Regions from separate parts of the Gordonia alkanivorans genome, predicted to be linked through region 1. Evidence: riboswitches for the same ligand, from Rfam matches in the RefSeq annotation. Region 1 holds a riboswitch; the other holds the start of a gene.
The links. Region 1 has a riboswitch for cobalamin ahead of C5O27_RS18915 (CbtB domain-containing protein). Riboswitches for the same ligand answer to the same signal wherever they lie in the genome.

Region 1 (7,599 bases):
ACGACGCGCGCCTGATAGGCGGGGCGACGCCACTTCTGGCCCCGGCGATGCACGTGCCAAACGCCCTCCATCTTCAGATGCGAGTGGATGCTGAGCGCGTCGCCCGCGCCGGGCTCGCTCTCGCCGACGTCGATGAGCAGATGCTTGCCCCTCGATCGGACGGAGACGACGGTCCGTCCCGACAGGTCCGACGTCGCGAGCGACGGGATGCGGAACTGCGTCGACGTGAGGGTTCGTCCCTCCAGCCCCTGACGCAGCCGCGCGGCCGCGGCGAAGACGGTGTCGCCCTCAGGCATGGGTTCCGTACCGGAGTCGGATGCCGCGCGGGGTCGTGGAGAAACCGGCCTCGACAAGCACCTTCCCGAAATCGGTGCCGCGCGCCGGTTCGGAGTCGATCGCGTCGATGGTCAGCCGGGAGATCCGGCCGGCGCGGACCAGGGCCACCAGCGCGCCGGCGGCGGATTCCAGCGCCGGGATCGAATCGGTGAACGTCAGCAGCGTCTTGCCGCCACGCTCGACGAAGCACACGAGTTCGCCGTCGACGAGCACCACCAGGGCGCCGGGCTTGCGGCCCGGGCGGTGTCCCGCGTCGGCGTCGCGGGATCGTGGCCACTCCAGCGCCGCGCCGTATGGGTTGCCGGGGTCGGTGGCGGCGAGGATGGTCGCCTCGCGCGGCGGCTTGCGGTCGGGGAGAGCGTGACGCCGCAACTCGTCGACCGTGGCCGGGGAGGCGAACTGCGCGCCGCCGAGGCCGTCGACGTAGTAGCCGCGGCGGACCTGGCCGTTGTCCTCGAAAATGGTGAGCGCCTTGTACACCCGGGCGAATCCGCCGGTCACCTCCTCGGCGGTGACGCTGCCCCGCGTGATCACGCCGTAGCGCGTGAGCAGTTGGTCGCACAGTGCCTGCGTGGCGATGGTCGGGTCGATCTCGGGTCGGTCCAGGGCGAACCACCGGCCGCTCGCGGTCGGCGACACCGGCGGCCCGGAGGCGTGCTCGGTCAGGTAGCGCGCGGAGAGGCGACCGGCGCGGAGTCGTGGGGCCCTGCCGCGGGCGCGGTGGGCGGGCGCCGACCGTGGCGTCGTCGGGCTGCGCCGGGGATGCAGCAGTGCGCGGACGGGTGCGAACGTGTCATTGCTGACCTGTCCCGCCCAGACCAGGTCCCAGAGTGCGGATTCGATGTCCGCGGCCGGCGTCGTGGTGCCGGTGCTGATGTCCGCGGCGATCTGCGGGAACCGCAGTGCACCACCGGGGTGGAGTGCGGTGGTGATCGCATCGTGCAGGGCCGTGGTGTCGATGGTGTCGGCCTCGGAGATGGAGAACGCGGCCACGTCGGCGGGGTGCAGGGCCACCCAGCCGTCGGCGTTGCCGATGCGGCCGTGCCCCGACCACACGACCTCGCCGCTGCTCAGCAGCTCGTCGAGCATGGACGGGGCATAGTCCGAGACGCGCGCGGGCAATATCAGCGACTCCCAGGCCGACGCCGGCAGCGGGTAACCGGCCAGCTGGTCGATGACGGTGGCGAGGCCGTCGACCCCGCTGAGCTGCGTTCCGGGCGAACCGTGCTGCCATTCCACGAGGAAGCGGGTGAGAACCTCGGTGCCGACCGGTGCGACCTCGGCCCGGCTCGCGGCGAGCGACCCGCGCCGGATCTGACCGAGGACGTCGGTGTGGCACCACTGGGTGGTCGGTGCCGCTCCCTGGGCCGGATCGGCGGTGCCGGTCTCGGGCAGGAAATCACCTTCGACGACGCGTCGTTCCGCGGCGAGGCGGGCCAGGGTGTCGCGGACGACGGCGGTCGCGATGCCCAGGGACGCCGCCGCGTCGGTGACGGTGAAGGGCCCGTGGGTGCGGGCGTAGCGCCCGATGAGGTCGCCGACCGGGTCGGGTACCGGTTCGAGGTAGGCCGCCGGGATGCCCATCGGTGCAGGGACTCCGAGTGCGTCGCGGAGTCGTGCGGTGTCGTCGATCGACGCCCACAGCGCGCGCCGGTTGTGGTTGACCGAGATGATCTGCCCGCTGCGGTGCAGCTCGGCCAGCACCTCGGCCACCGCCGCTTCTCCCCGATATCTCGGCTCGACCTCCTCGGTGGTCAGCGGTCCGAGCCAGCGGAGGAGGTCGACGACGTCCTCGGCGTCGCGTGCCTGGCGGTCGGGTGACAGGCGTTGCAGGCGGGCGATGACCTCGGCGATGACGCCGGGATCGAGGAGCTCACGCAGGTCGACGCGGCCGAGCAGCTGCGCGAGGAGGCTGGTGTCGAGGGACAGGGCGGCGGCTCGACGTTCGGCGAGCGGCGCGTCGTCGGCGTACATGAAGGCGCCGACGTAGCCGAACAGCAGCGACGCCGCGAACGGCGACGGACTCGGGGTCTCGGTCTCCACGACGCGGATCCGGCGCGACCGGATGCGGCCGAGCAGGTCGAGCAGTGCCGGGAGGTCGTACACGTCCTGCAGGCACTCGCGAACCGCTTCGAGGACGATCGGGAAGTCCGGGAACTTGGATGCGACGGAGAGCAATTGGGCGCTGCGCTGCCGCTGCTGCCACAGCGGCGCGCGCCGGCCGGGATCGCGCCGCGGCAGGAGCAGTGCGCGCGCGGCACATTCGCGGAACCGCGAGGCGAACATCGACGAGTCGGCGAGACCGTCGGTCACGAGCTGTTCGACCTCGTCGGGATCGAGGAGGAAGACGTCGGCACCCGGGGGTGCGTCGTCGGTGTCGGGCAGACGCAGGATGATGCCGTCGTCGGAGGCGGTGGTGGCGCCCTCGATACCCAGTGTCGCGAGGAGTCGTTGGGAGATGGCGCTCGCCCACGGCGCGTGGACACGCAAGCCATAGGGGGAGTGCAGGATGACGCGCCAGTCGCCGAGTTCGTCGCGGAACCGTTCGACGACGAGCGTCCGGTCGGTGGGGAGGTGACCGGTCGCCTCGCGCTGTTCGGCGATGAGCGTGGCCAGGTTGGTGCGGGCGTTCTCGGTGAGTCCGAGCCTCTCGGCATGGGCGTCGAGTTTCCCGGGATCGGCGATGGCCCCGGTGAACGCGCCGATCGCCGCACCGAGTTCGGCGGGACGTCCGATCGCGTCGCCGATCCAGAACGGCAGCCTGCCGGGTTGCCCGAAGGCCGGCGACACCAGGACGCGGTCGTGGGTGATGTCCTCGATGCGCCAGCTCGTCGCGCCCAGCGCGAAGACATCGCCGACCCGCGACTCGTACACCATCTCCTCGTCGAGTTCGCCCACGCGCGTGGACTTCTCGCCGACCATGAAGACGCCGAACAGTCCGCGATCGGGGATGGACCCGCCGGAGGTGACGGCGAGCCGTTGGGCGCCACGGCGTCCGGTGATCACGCCCGCGTCGCGGTCCCAGTTGACCCGCGGCCGGAGTTCGGCGAACTCGTCGGAGGGGAACCGCCCGGCGATGAGATCGAGGGTGGCGTCGAAGACCCCGCGTCCGAGGTCGCGGTAGGGAGCCGCCCGGCGAACGACCTCGTACCAGTGGTCGACCTCGAGATCGTCGACGGCGGCGGCCGCGATGGTCTGCTGCGCGAGGATGTCGAGGGGATTCTGGGGAACCTTGATCTCCTCGATCGCACCGTCGAGCATGCGCCCGACGGTGACCGTGCAGTGCAGCAGATCGGTGCGGTGTTTGGGATAGAGGATGCCCTGGCTGATCTCGCCCACCTGATGGCCGGCGCGGCCGATGCGCTGCAGGCCGCTGGCCACCGACGGCGGGGCCTCCACCTGGATCACGAGATCCACCGCACCCATGTCGATACCGAGTTCGAGCGAGCTGGTCGCCACGACGCAGGACAGGCGACCGGCCTTGAGGTCGTCCTCGATCTGCGCGCGCTGCTCCTTGCTCACCGAACCGTGGTGTGCCCGCGCGAGGACCGCCTCGGCGCCGGAACTCGCCCCGCTGCCCATCACGAACGCGGGAGCCCCGCCCGCGACCGTCGGGTTGGCGGTGGGCTCGGGCGTGACACCCTGCCGCTCGGCGTGGATCTCGTTGAGCCGCGCGGTCAGCTTCTCGGCGAGCCGACGGGAGTTCGCGAACACGATCGTCGCCCGGTTGGCCTCGATCTGGTCGACGATCGACGCCTCCACGTACGGCCACAGCGAACCGGCCGTGGGGGAGAATGCGTCGTCGAGCTCGGCCGGGTCGGCGCCGTCCGGGCCGGGTGCCGGCGGGATGTTCGCCATGTCCTCGACCGGCACGTCGACGCGGAGATCGAAGGTCTTGTCGGCCTTGGGCTTGACGACCTGGCAGGGCGCCGAGCCGGACAGGTACCCGGCAACGACCTCGGGAGGCCGCACGGTCGCCGACAGGCCTATCCGTTGGGCGGGCTTCTCGAGCAGCTCGTCGAGGCGCTCGAGGGTCAGGGCCAGATGTGTGCCGCGTTTGGTGGCGGCGACCGCGTGGACCTCGTCGACGATGATCGCCTCGACATTCGTGAGGCTCTCCCGGGCCGCGGAGGTCAGCATGAGGTAGAGCGACTCGGGCGTGGTGATCAGGATGTCGGGCGGGGTCTTCACCAGAGCGCGGCGGTCGGCGGCCGAGGTGTCGCCGGACCGGACACCGACCGTAATGTTCGGTTCGGGCAGGTCCAATTCCTGCGCCGCACGGGTGATCCCGGTGAGGGGCGCGCGCAGATTGCGCTCCACGTCGACGGCGAGCGCCTTCAGCGGCGAGATGTAGACGACCTTCGTGCCCGGACGGCGGGTGGCGGCGTCGGCGGCCAGCCGGTCGAGAGCCCAGAGGAATGCCGCGAGCGTCTTGCCGGACCCGGTCGGGGCGATGACCAGGGTGTTCGCGCCGTCGGCGATCGAGGTCCAGGCGCCTTTCTGGGCCGCGGTCGGCTTGGTGAACGCTCCGGTGAACCATCGCCGGGTGGGGGCGGTGAAGCGATCGAGAACCGAGGGGCGGGGCATCTCTCCACTATGTCTCACATGTGCGACAGGTCTGGGTATACAGTCATCTCACGCCTGTACGGGGAATCCGGTGAGAATCCGGAGCGGTCGCGCCACTGTGAACGACAACGCCGGACGCGGTCGAGGATTTCGACGGCGCCTGGGGAAGACGTGAGTCAGGATGCCGTGCCGGCGCCAAAAGATCCGACACACTCACCGACGCGAGATCGGCGAAAGGACAATCCCATGACGTCTCCCCGTACGGCCGAAGCAGTCAAGTCACCCACCCGTGCGATTTCGGTACCGAACCTGTCGGTCGCGAGCGCAGCGATCTGGCTGAGCCTCACGGTCCTCCTGGCCGGGCTCGCCTACTACTTCCTCGGCTACGACCAGGGCGTCGTGTCGGTCTTCGGGGAGAACACCTATGTGCACGAGTTCGTGCACGACTCCCGCCACTTCCTCGGCTTTCCCTGCCACTGAGCGTTCACCGCACTTCGTCGGCCTGACTCTCACAACGTAGGGACAAGTTCACATGGAGAAGAAACTCATCGGCGCAGGTCTGCTCTCGGGCCTGATCGCCGGCATCATCTCGTTCGTCTTCGCACGGTTCTACCTCGAACCCGTGGTGTCGAAGGCCGTCGACTACGAGGGTGAACGCTCGGAAGCCGAAGAGGCGCTGGCACATACGGTCGGCGGCCATTCGCACGGCGACGGCGGCGAGGTCTTCACCCGCGCCATGCAGGAGAATCTGGGCGCCGGCGTCGGAAACCTGGTGTTCGCCCTGTGCATGGGTGCGTTCTTCGGGGTCGCCTTCACCGTGCTGTGGAGCTACCTCGGCAACCGGTATCCGGCCACCGATGCCCGCGCGGTCGCCGGGGCGCTCGGCGCTATCGGTTTCGTCGCCGTCTTCGGTGTTCCGTTCTTCGCCTACCCGGCCAACCCGCCTGCGGTCGGGGACGACGACACGATCGGGGAACGGACGGGTGCATTCCTGACCGTCACGATCGCGTCGGTCGTGCTGATGATCGTGGCCGTCGCACTCGCGCTGTGGTTGCGGCCGAGGATCGGCGGACTGGTGTCGGCCGTCGTGGGCGGTGCCGCGTACGTGATCGCGGTCGGCGTCACCATCGCGCTGCTGCCGTCGTTCGACGAGGTGCCCGAGCCGGTGCGCACCGACGCCGGCCAGATCGTGTTCCCCGGCTTCCCGGCGGACGTCGTCGCCGACTTCCGCGTGTACACGATCACCAACCAGGTGATCCTCTGGACGGTGCTGACGGTGACCTTCGCGCTGATCCTCGGCGCGATGGCGCGGTCGAAGAGCTCCAGCACGTCGCCGACGGTCGACGCCGTGCAGAGCTGACCGCGCACTGCCATTCCTGTGCAGATCATCACCGCCGGGCGCACCGGTCCCAATCGATCGGTGCGCCTCGGCGGTGACGCGTCGCTGGACGACCGCGGCCGCCGTGACGTCGAAGCGCTCGCCGCGTCCCTCGTCGGGCCGGTGTCCTTCTGCGGGCCCGAGCCCGCGACACTCGAGAGCGCCCGGCTCCTGGGTGGTCGGGTCGAGGTCGACGACGCGCTTCGCACGCTCGATGTCGGGAACTGGGCGGGATCGGCGCCCGAGGACATCGATCCACGCGAGCTCGCGGCCTTCTTCACCGATCCGGCGGCCCGGCCCCATGGCGGCGAGAGTGTCGAGGCGTTCGTGCGACGGGTGCACGACTGGCGCGACCGCACGATCACCGTCGGGGCGTCGATCGTCGTGGCCATGCCCGTCGCGCAGGCACTTCTGTGCGACGACGCCACGGGATACTTCCGGTGCGAGGTCCGGCCGGCGGCCTGCTACCACTGGCCGCCCCTGAGAATTCGCCCTGAAGAAACAGAATCGGGCGGACGTACCTAGACATCGTGAGTGACTCCTGACACAGTTGAGTCGGCAAAACTGAAACGTGTTCGCCCCCGGCGGGCACTGTCTGGGGAGAGTGACGATGTTCGAGTGGTCCGATGAAGATCTGATGGTGCGGGATGCGCTGCGCGCGTTCATCGACAAGGAGATCCGGCCACATCTCGACGAGCTCGAGTCCGGCGTGCTGCCTCCGTACGACATCACCCGCAAGCTGCTGTCGACCTTCGGGGTCGACGCGATGGCCAAGGACGCGCTGGAAAAGGAACTCGAGACAGAGGCCAACGGGGAGAAGAAGAAATCGTCCGGCGAGGGTGGTGGCATGGGCGGTTCGATGTTCATGATGGTCAACATCGAGCTTGCCGGTGTGTGCCTGGGCCTCGTCGCCTCGCTCGGTGTGAGCATGGGCCTGACCGCCTCGACGATCCGGGGCAAGGGCACGCTCGCCCAGAAGAAGCGCTGGCTGCCCGAGCTGGTCACCATGGAGAAGGTCGGCGCCTGGGCGATCACCGAACCTGATTCGGGCTCCGACGCTCTCGGCGGCATGAAGACCACGGTCCGCCGCGACGGTGACGACTACATCCTGAACGGCCAGAAGACGTTCATCACCAACGGCCCGTACGCCGACACCATCGTCGTGTTCGCGAAGCTCGACGACGGCAGCGGTACCCCCATGCGTGACCGCAAGGTGCTGTCCTTCGTCCTCGACAAGGGGATGCCGGGCCTGACGCAGGGCAAGCCGTTCAAGAAGATGGGCATGATGAGCTCGCCGACCGGCGAGCTGTTCTTCGACA
Region 2 (7,599 bases), 670 kb from region 1:
AGTGAGCTGACCGTGATCGCGGCGATGCACGACCTGACATCGGCGGCCCAGTACGGACAGCGCCTCGTGCTCCTCGACCGGGGACGTATCGTCGCCGACGGTACGCCCGCGGAGGTCCTGACGGCCGAACGCCTGCAGGACGTCTATGCCGCCAATGTCGAGGTGCTCGACCGCCGCGACGGCCCGGCCGTGTTGCCGGTGCGTGATCCGGGACCACGGAAACGATGAAGGTCACGCTGCTCGGCACGGGTGCCGCCGACGGCTGGCCGAATGCGTTCTGCCGCTGCGAGTCCTGTGCCGACGCGCGGCGCCGGCGGGACTTTCGCGCGCAGACCGCGGCACTCGTCGACGACGTGCTGATGCTCGACTTCGGCCCCGACGCTCCGGGTTCGGCAATACGCCAAGGATTTTCCCTCGCCGGGGTACGGCATGTCCTGATCACCCATGCGCACGCCGATCATCTTGCACCGCAATCATTGCTGTTCCGGTCGTGGGTGGAGGGGGTCGGTGACCTGGAACTGATCGGTCCGGCCGATGCTCTCGATGTGTGTCGCCCGTGGGTGGGGCCCGACGCCGGCGTGCGGTTCACGCCGGTCGTCGCGGGTGACCAGGTGCGGGTGGGGGACCACGACGTGCGGGTGCTCCCGGCGCGCCACCAGGTCTTTCGCGACGGTGATGCGGTCTTGTACGACGTCACCGGTCCCGACGGTATGAGGCTGCTGTGGGCGACGGACACCGGTGTGTGGCCCGACGATTGGTTCGATGCGGTGACCGGGGCCGAGTTCGACGCGGTCTTCCTCGAGGAGACCTTCGGCGATCGTGAGGACCTGTCCGATGGGCATCTCGGGTTACCCGGGTTTGCGACGATGATACCGGCACTGCGTGGAGTGGGTGCCGTCGTCGACTCCACCGACGTCGTCGCAGTCCATCTGGGACACCACAATCCGCCGGTCGGCGTGCTCCGAGAGCGGCTTCGGGATCTCGGCGCGCGGCCGGGACGAGACGGGGAGGTGCTCGACTTGGGCGAGTCGGTCGGGCGGCGGATCTTCGTCACCGGAGGGGCGAGGTCGGGGAAGTCGCGGTATGCCGAAGGTCTGCTGGCCGGCGTCGACGACGTCGTCTATGTCGCCGCCGGCGGTCCGCGAGCCGGCGATCCCGACTGGGACCGACGCGTCGAACTCCATCGTGAACGACGCCCCGCATCGTGGACGACGGTCGAGGACACGGAGGTGGCCGGTGTCCTACGATCCGCGCGTCACCCGGTCCTCGTCGACTGTCTCGGAACCTGGCTGGCCGCCCGGATCGATCACCACGATGCCTGGGAGAGCGGCGAACTCGATGCCGTGCGGTCCGACGTCGAGGATCTCCTCGACGCCTGGCGGAGTTGCCCGGTGCCCGTCGTCGCGGTCAGCAACGAGGTCGGTAGCGGCGTCGTCCCGGCCACCGGGTCGGGCCGTCTCTTCCGCGACGAACTCGGCCGACTGAATGCCGAGATGGCCGACCGCGCCGACCAGGTCGTGATGACGGTCGCCGGTCAACCCCTGGTGGTGCGGTAGCCCGGTGCGGGTGAACAGGTGAACGGCGATGTCACTGGATGACGAACGTCCTGGAGTCCCGGGCGCCCATCCCGGACATGTTCTCGTAGGCGGTGATCGTGAAGGTACCCGGCTTGTTGTAGAAGGGGTCGGTGAACGTGGCGCTGCCCTCGCAGACCGTCGCGTGGTACGTAGGAAGGCTCGTGCCCCGGAAGGTGATGTCGATTCGACAGGGTATGTCCCTGCCCTGGGCGCCGAAGACGCGCGCCGACCACTTCACCCTGGGTGCGAACGGTCTGCTGTAACGATTCGGGCCGAGTTCGCTGCCGAGAGAATTCTCCACCGACATCCTGATACTGGGGAGCACGCCGAGGAGGGGCGCCGACAGGCTTCCGGAGTCGTTGCCGGGCAACGGCAACCCGGGAGCGGCGGAAGCGGGCGACGTGATCATGGTGGCGGCGGCTGCCACGGTCAATGCGGCTATTCCCAATGTGCGTCTCATTTTCGAACTCCTACTCGAACCGAATGGTGCGGCGAAACGTATGTTGCGGCAGCAATGCCCTCGACCGACTGGAATCACGGTACGTGGACGATGTCCGATTTGCGTCATCTGGTCGAAGGTATTTCACCTCTGATAACAAACCGGCCGGATCATTCGCGTTCGTGGGGGTGCTCAGCCGAGCCAGTCGTTGCCGCCTAGTCCGAGTTGCCGGACGTCGAGGGTGGGCGTGATCCCCGACGCCGGCGCGAGGTCATGTGCCTCGAGGACCGACCGCAGTGTCTCGGCGGCGTCGATGTTGAGCGGGCTCGACACCCACATCGCGTAGGGGAGGTTCACGAAGCGGTTCTCGCGCACCGCCTTCAGATTGCGGCTGGCGGGGTTGGTGCGCAGAGCGTCGATCTTCTGCTCCACGGACTGGCCGGGATAGTCGACGAAGACGATCAGATCGGGGTCGGCGGTGGCGATCCGTTCCCAGCTCACCGCGGTCCAGGTGTCCTCGACATCCTCGGTCGCGTTGCGCGCGCCCGCCGCGTCGATGATGCCCTGCGGGCCACCGAAGGAGCCCGACGAGAAGATGGTGTCGGAGACGCTGTCGAAGACGAAGACCGTCGGTTTCGATGCCGGTTGCGGTGCAGCACGGAGTTTTTCGAGGCGGTCGGAGATGTCGTCGGCGACCGTCGCGCCCTGCTCGGGATTGCCGGCGATGGTGCCGATGTTGCGCAGGTCGGTGTCGAGCGCGACCCATGGGTCCATCGTGCCGCGCTGAGCCTGGCCGTCGACCTGACGGCACGCCTCCGACAGCTGATACACGTCGATCCCGTGGGAGGCCAGGATCTCCGGGGTGATGCCGCGGGACTCGCTCATGCCGTAGTTGTAGCCGGCGTAGAGGACCTGCGGTTTGGCGCCGACGATGTTCTCGAGGGTGGGCTGCTCGGTGGCGACCTCGTCGAGCGTGTCGACCTGTGGGCCGTATTCGAGTCGGAGAACGTCCTTGTCGCGGGCGAGCGCACTGACGGCGACGATCTTGTCTCTGGCGCCCGCCGCCAGCGCGATCGCGATCATCCCGCCGTCGTTGACGAACAGGCGATCGAGAGGCTGGTCGAAGGCGACCTCGGCGCCACAGTTGGTGACGGTGACGCGGTCGGTTGCGACGGCGCCGGACTCGGTGCCGCAGCCCGCTGCGATGCCCAGGACGACGGCGAGCGTGGCGTATCGGGTGATGTTGTGTCTCATCGGTTTTCCTTGGTGGCGTAGACCTGCGGTGCAGGAGAGGTGGGGGAGTCGAGCAGCAGATGGGGGAGGCCGGTCTCGGGGTGTGGCACGACGGTGCCGGACACATCGAAGACCGACGCCAGCAGCGGCGGGGTCAGCACCTCGACCGGTGGGCCGTGTGCGGTGACGCCGCCGTCGGAAATGACGGCGACGGAGTCGAAGTGGCGGAGGACGAGGTCGAGGTCGTGCATCGCGGCGATCACAGTCGCCTCGAGGTCGTCGAGGACCTGCATCAACCGCAGTCGCCAGGCCGCGTCGAGATGATTCGTCGGCTCGTCGAGCACAAGGATCGGCGTCTGCTGTGCGATTGCGCGGGCGAGCACCACCCGGTGCCGTTTACCGCCGGACAGCTGCGTACACGAACGGTGTTCCCAACCGCCCAGTCCCACCTGCTCCAGTGCGGACCGGACGATCGCGTGGTCGTCGGAGTTACGTATGGCCCAGGCGGATCGGTACGGCGTGCGTCCCAGGCCCACCGCTTCGGCGACCGTGAGTTCGGCCGACGGGTGTTCATCCTGACCGACCACCGCGATCGACAGCGCGCGACGCCGAGCCGGAAGACGATCGAGATCGTCGTCGCCCAACCGGATTCGCCCCTCGGCCGGTTGTTCGAGACCGCACAGTGTCCGCAGCAACGTGGTCTTGCCCGCCCCGTTGGGTCCGACGATGGCGAGCCGGGTTCCGGCAGGGACGTCGAGATCCACGTCGCGCAGTATCGGGCGGCCACTTCGACGGCAACTGATGGCGTTCGCGCACAGGGACATCGAGCGCTGCACGGCGCCCATCAGGCTTCGCCGCCGAACACGTACTGGCGCCGTCCCATCAGGAACAGGAAGATCGGTGCGCCGATCAGTCCGGTGACGATGCCCAGCGGCATCTCGCGAGGTGACGCGGCCACTCGTGAGATGACGTCGACCCACACCAGGAACAGTGCACCGCCGCAGACCGCTACGGGAATCATCGCGCGGTGCGTCGCACCGACGAGCAGGCGTGCCGCGTGAGGGACGATCAAGCCCACGAATCCGATTCCACCCGCGACTGAGACCAGAACGCCGACCAGGATTCCCTGGACCGCGAACAGCGCGTTTCGCATGGCGCGCAACGGAACCCCGAGAGATGTCGCGGTGTCGGTCCCGGCTGCGTAGGCGTCGAGCCAGGAGTGGATCGCGAGCATGGCGAGCACCGTGACCACGACGACAACCCCGGCGATCTGCACTTTCGCCCAGGTCGCGCCGGCGACGCTGCCCAACATCCAGAACATCACGTTGTCGGCGGCATGCGGGTCGGCCGCGGTGAAGACCAGCAGTGAGGACAGCGCCAGGAACGCCGACGACAGAACCACTCCGGAGAGGATCAGGCGTAGGGCGGTCAGTCCGCCCTGCGCCCGGGCGACGGCGTACACGGTGACCGAGGCCGCGAGCGCGCCGATCAGCGCGCCGCCGGACAACGCCCAGACACCCAGGGCGGCAAACGATCCGAGAGTGATCACCGCCGTCGCACCCACCGCGGCGCCGGCCGACACGCCCAGCAGGTACGGCTCGGCGAGCGGGTTGCGGACGAGGGCCTGCATGACGGCGCCGGCGAGCGCCAGACCGGCGCCGACGATCGCCGCGAGAACCGAACGCGGCAAACGGAGATCCCAGATGATCACGGAGTGGGCGGCGTCGAGCTCGTCGCCTCGCAGGCGCCCGGCGACGGTTCGCCAGACATCGCCGAGCGGGATGGTCTCGGCACCGAAAGCGGTGGCGATCGCGATGTTCACCAAGGTGAGCGCGAGAAGGATCAGGGCAAGGGGCAACGACGGGAGTCGCCGTACCGACATGGCGGTGGCGATCATCGTCGTGCCGTCGGGAGGACGGGACACGTGTGGAACTGCCTTTGGTCTGGGCATCTGTGCGCGAGACGCCGGGTGGACTCGACGAGAACGGCAGGTATTCGGACTCGGGTTCGTCCGAACCCGACGCCTTCCCGGGTTGCCCCAGTGGCCTGATGTCGGGTCCGTCCCCCATACCGCTGCGCGCCAGTCCTGGATTCGCACCAGGTTCCCTGGCACCCGCCTGTGCAGGTGCGACCGCTCTCACCGGTGAGGTTAGCAATACGGACACGGAGCTCTCACCGACCCGTCTCCAAGTCGTCGGGCGAGGGATGCCCGGAGGTCTTAGGCTGGGCGCTGACAGGCAACGGACAGGTGCGAATCGAACCGAGGCGAACGGTGATCTGATGGACGGACGACCCACGAAACTGGCGATCATCGGGGCGGGCGCGGTCGGCACCGCGATCGCCTACTCGGCGCTGATCCGCGGGGTCGCGCGCACGGTCGCGTTGCTGGACATCAAGGCCGCCAAGGTCACCGCCGAGGTGCTCGACCTGTCCCACGGTCTGGAGTTCGTACCGCGCGCCGACATCATCGGCTCCAACGACGTGTCGGTGTGCGCCGACGCCGACGTCGTCGTGTTCACCGCCGGAGCCAAGCAGAAGCCGGGACAGTCCCGACTCGAATTAGCCGAGGCCACAATCGGTTTGACGCGCGCCATCCTGCCGGATGTGCTCGAGGTGGCACCGAACGCGATCTACCTGATGGTGACCAACCCGGTGGACGTCGTCACCCATGCGGCGCAGAAGATCACCGGCCTGCCGCCGAATCAGCTGTTCGGGTCGGGAACCGTGCTGGACTCGTCGCGGCTGCGGTTCCTCGTCGCGCAGCACTGCGGGGTAGCGGTGCAGAGTGTGCACTCGTATGTCGTCGGCGAGCACGGTGACAGCGAGATCCCGCTGTGGTCGTCGGCGACGATCGGTGGCGTGCCGCTGACGTCGTGGACGCCGCTACCGGGGCGTCCGGAGATGGATGCCGTTGCACGGGAGCGTATCCGGGACGAGGTCGTGCACGCCGCCTACGCCATCATCGAGGGGAAGGGGGCCACCAACTACGCCATCGGCCTCGCCGCCACCCGTATCGTCGAAGCCGTTCTGAACGACGAACACCGGGTGCTCCCGGTGTCCACGGTCGCCTCCGGATTCCCCGGGCTCGATGATGTGTGTCTCTCCCTGCCGACCGTCGTCGACCGCGGTGGTGCGCAGACGCGCCTCGAGGTGCCGCTGTCGCCGGACGAGGAAGCCGGTCTGCTCGCCTCGGCGGAGACGCTACGCCGGATGCAGGCGCGATTCGGGTTGTAGGGGCAGGCACTGTCCATCGGGTGGACCAATCTCGGTGCTCCATGCCGGTGCGGCATCCTCGCCGGGGTAGTTTCACCTGGTCACATCGGTGGAAGAGAAGGTTCGACGATGAGTGGTTCGCGGAAGACGGTTCTGGGTCTTGTCGCTGCGGCGTCGATGGCGATCGCGCCGCTGATGGTGGCGGCACCTGCATCGGCGGCGACCGACTACGCCAACTGCGCGGCACTCAACGCCGACTACCCGCACGGCGCCGGCGAGCCCGGCGCCGTCGACTCGACCTCCGGCACGCCGGTTACGAACTTCACCGTCGACCAGGCCCTCTACGACGCCAACGACGAGAGCGACCGCGACAAGGACGGCATCGCCTGCGAGCAGAACTGACCCTTCGGTCACACACTGTGCGTGAGGGTCTCCGACCTGGCTTTTTCTGCTCGCCTGCAGTCCGATGGAACCGATCGGGCGCGCAGATAGTCTGAACTACATGCGCGACGACAAGCTGCTCACCCGGATCTCCGCCCTCCTGCGGCAGGCGGAGAACACCGACAACGAGCATGAGGCCGAGACGTTCATGCAGGCCGCACAACGCCTTGCCACGGCGTCGTCGATCGATCTCGCCGTGGCCCGCGCGCACGATCCCGCCGCGCGTAAGCAGGTCACCCCGATCTCGCGGCAGATCAAGATCGGCGAGCCGGGTAAGCGTGGCCTGCGCACCTACGTGCAATTGTTCGTGGCGATCACCATGGCCAACGACGTGACCGTCGACGTCGCGAGCAACTCGACCTTCGTCCTCGCCTACGGGTACGAGGCCGACATCGACGCCTGCGAGGCGCTCTACACGTCGCTGATCATCCAGATGGTCGCGGCGAGCGATGCCTATCTGCGGTCGGGGGCGTACAAGGGCGAGACCTTCGCGCGGGTCGTCACGAAGGGCAGCGGCTGGCGAGCGCGGCGGGTGATCGAGGAGAAGCCGCTGTCGCCGATCACTGCGCGACTCAACTTCCAGTCGGCCTTCGCCGAACGCATCGGCAAACGTCTCACCGAGGCCCGCGACGCCGCCCGCGAAGAAGCACTCGCCGCCGAACGGCGCTCAGGTGATCCGGAACGCTCGACGGCGCT

Region 2: another riboswitch for cobalamin. It lies ahead of C5O27_RS22000 (FecCD family ABC transporter permease); the one in region 1 lies ahead of C5O27_RS18915 (CbtB domain-containing protein).

Annotation. Positions count from the first base shown of each region.
Region 1 is NZ_CP027114.1:4,168,621-4,176,219, reverse strand. Features, by position in the region: gene C5O27_RS18925 (DNA-formamidopyrimidine glycosylase family protein) at 1-296, opposite strand, end outside; gene C5O27_RS18920 (ATP-dependent helicase) at 289-4,923, opposite strand; cobalamin riboswitch at 4,933-5,110, shown strand; gene C5O27_RS18915 (CbtB domain-containing protein) at 5,149-5,382, shown strand; gene C5O27_RS18910 (CbtA family protein) at 5,435-6,262, shown strand; gene C5O27_RS18905 (histidine phosphatase family protein) at 6,281-6,805, shown strand; gene C5O27_RS18900 (acyl-CoA dehydrogenase family protein) at 6,891-7,599, shown strand, end outside.
Region 2 is NZ_CP027114.1:4,838,096-4,845,694, reverse strand. Features, by position in the region: gene C5O27_RS22025 (ABC transporter ATP-binding protein) at 1-228, shown strand, start outside; gene C5O27_RS22020 (bifunctional adenosylcobinamide kinase/adenosylcobinamide-phosphate guanylyltransferase) at 225-1,556, shown strand; gene C5O27_RS22015 (hypothetical protein) at 1,588-2,037, opposite strand; gene C5O27_RS22010 (ABC transporter substrate-binding protein) at 2,209-3,270, opposite strand; gene C5O27_RS22005 (ABC transporter ATP-binding protein) at 3,267-4,094, opposite strand; gene C5O27_RS22000 (FecCD family ABC transporter permease) at 4,094-5,146, opposite strand; cobalamin riboswitch at 5,219-5,400, opposite strand; gene C5O27_RS21995 (L-lactate dehydrogenase) at 5,530-6,483, shown strand; gene C5O27_RS21990 (excalibur calcium-binding domain-containing protein) at 6,592-6,864, shown strand; gene C5O27_RS21985 (DUF2786 domain-containing protein) at 6,965-7,599, shown strand, end outside.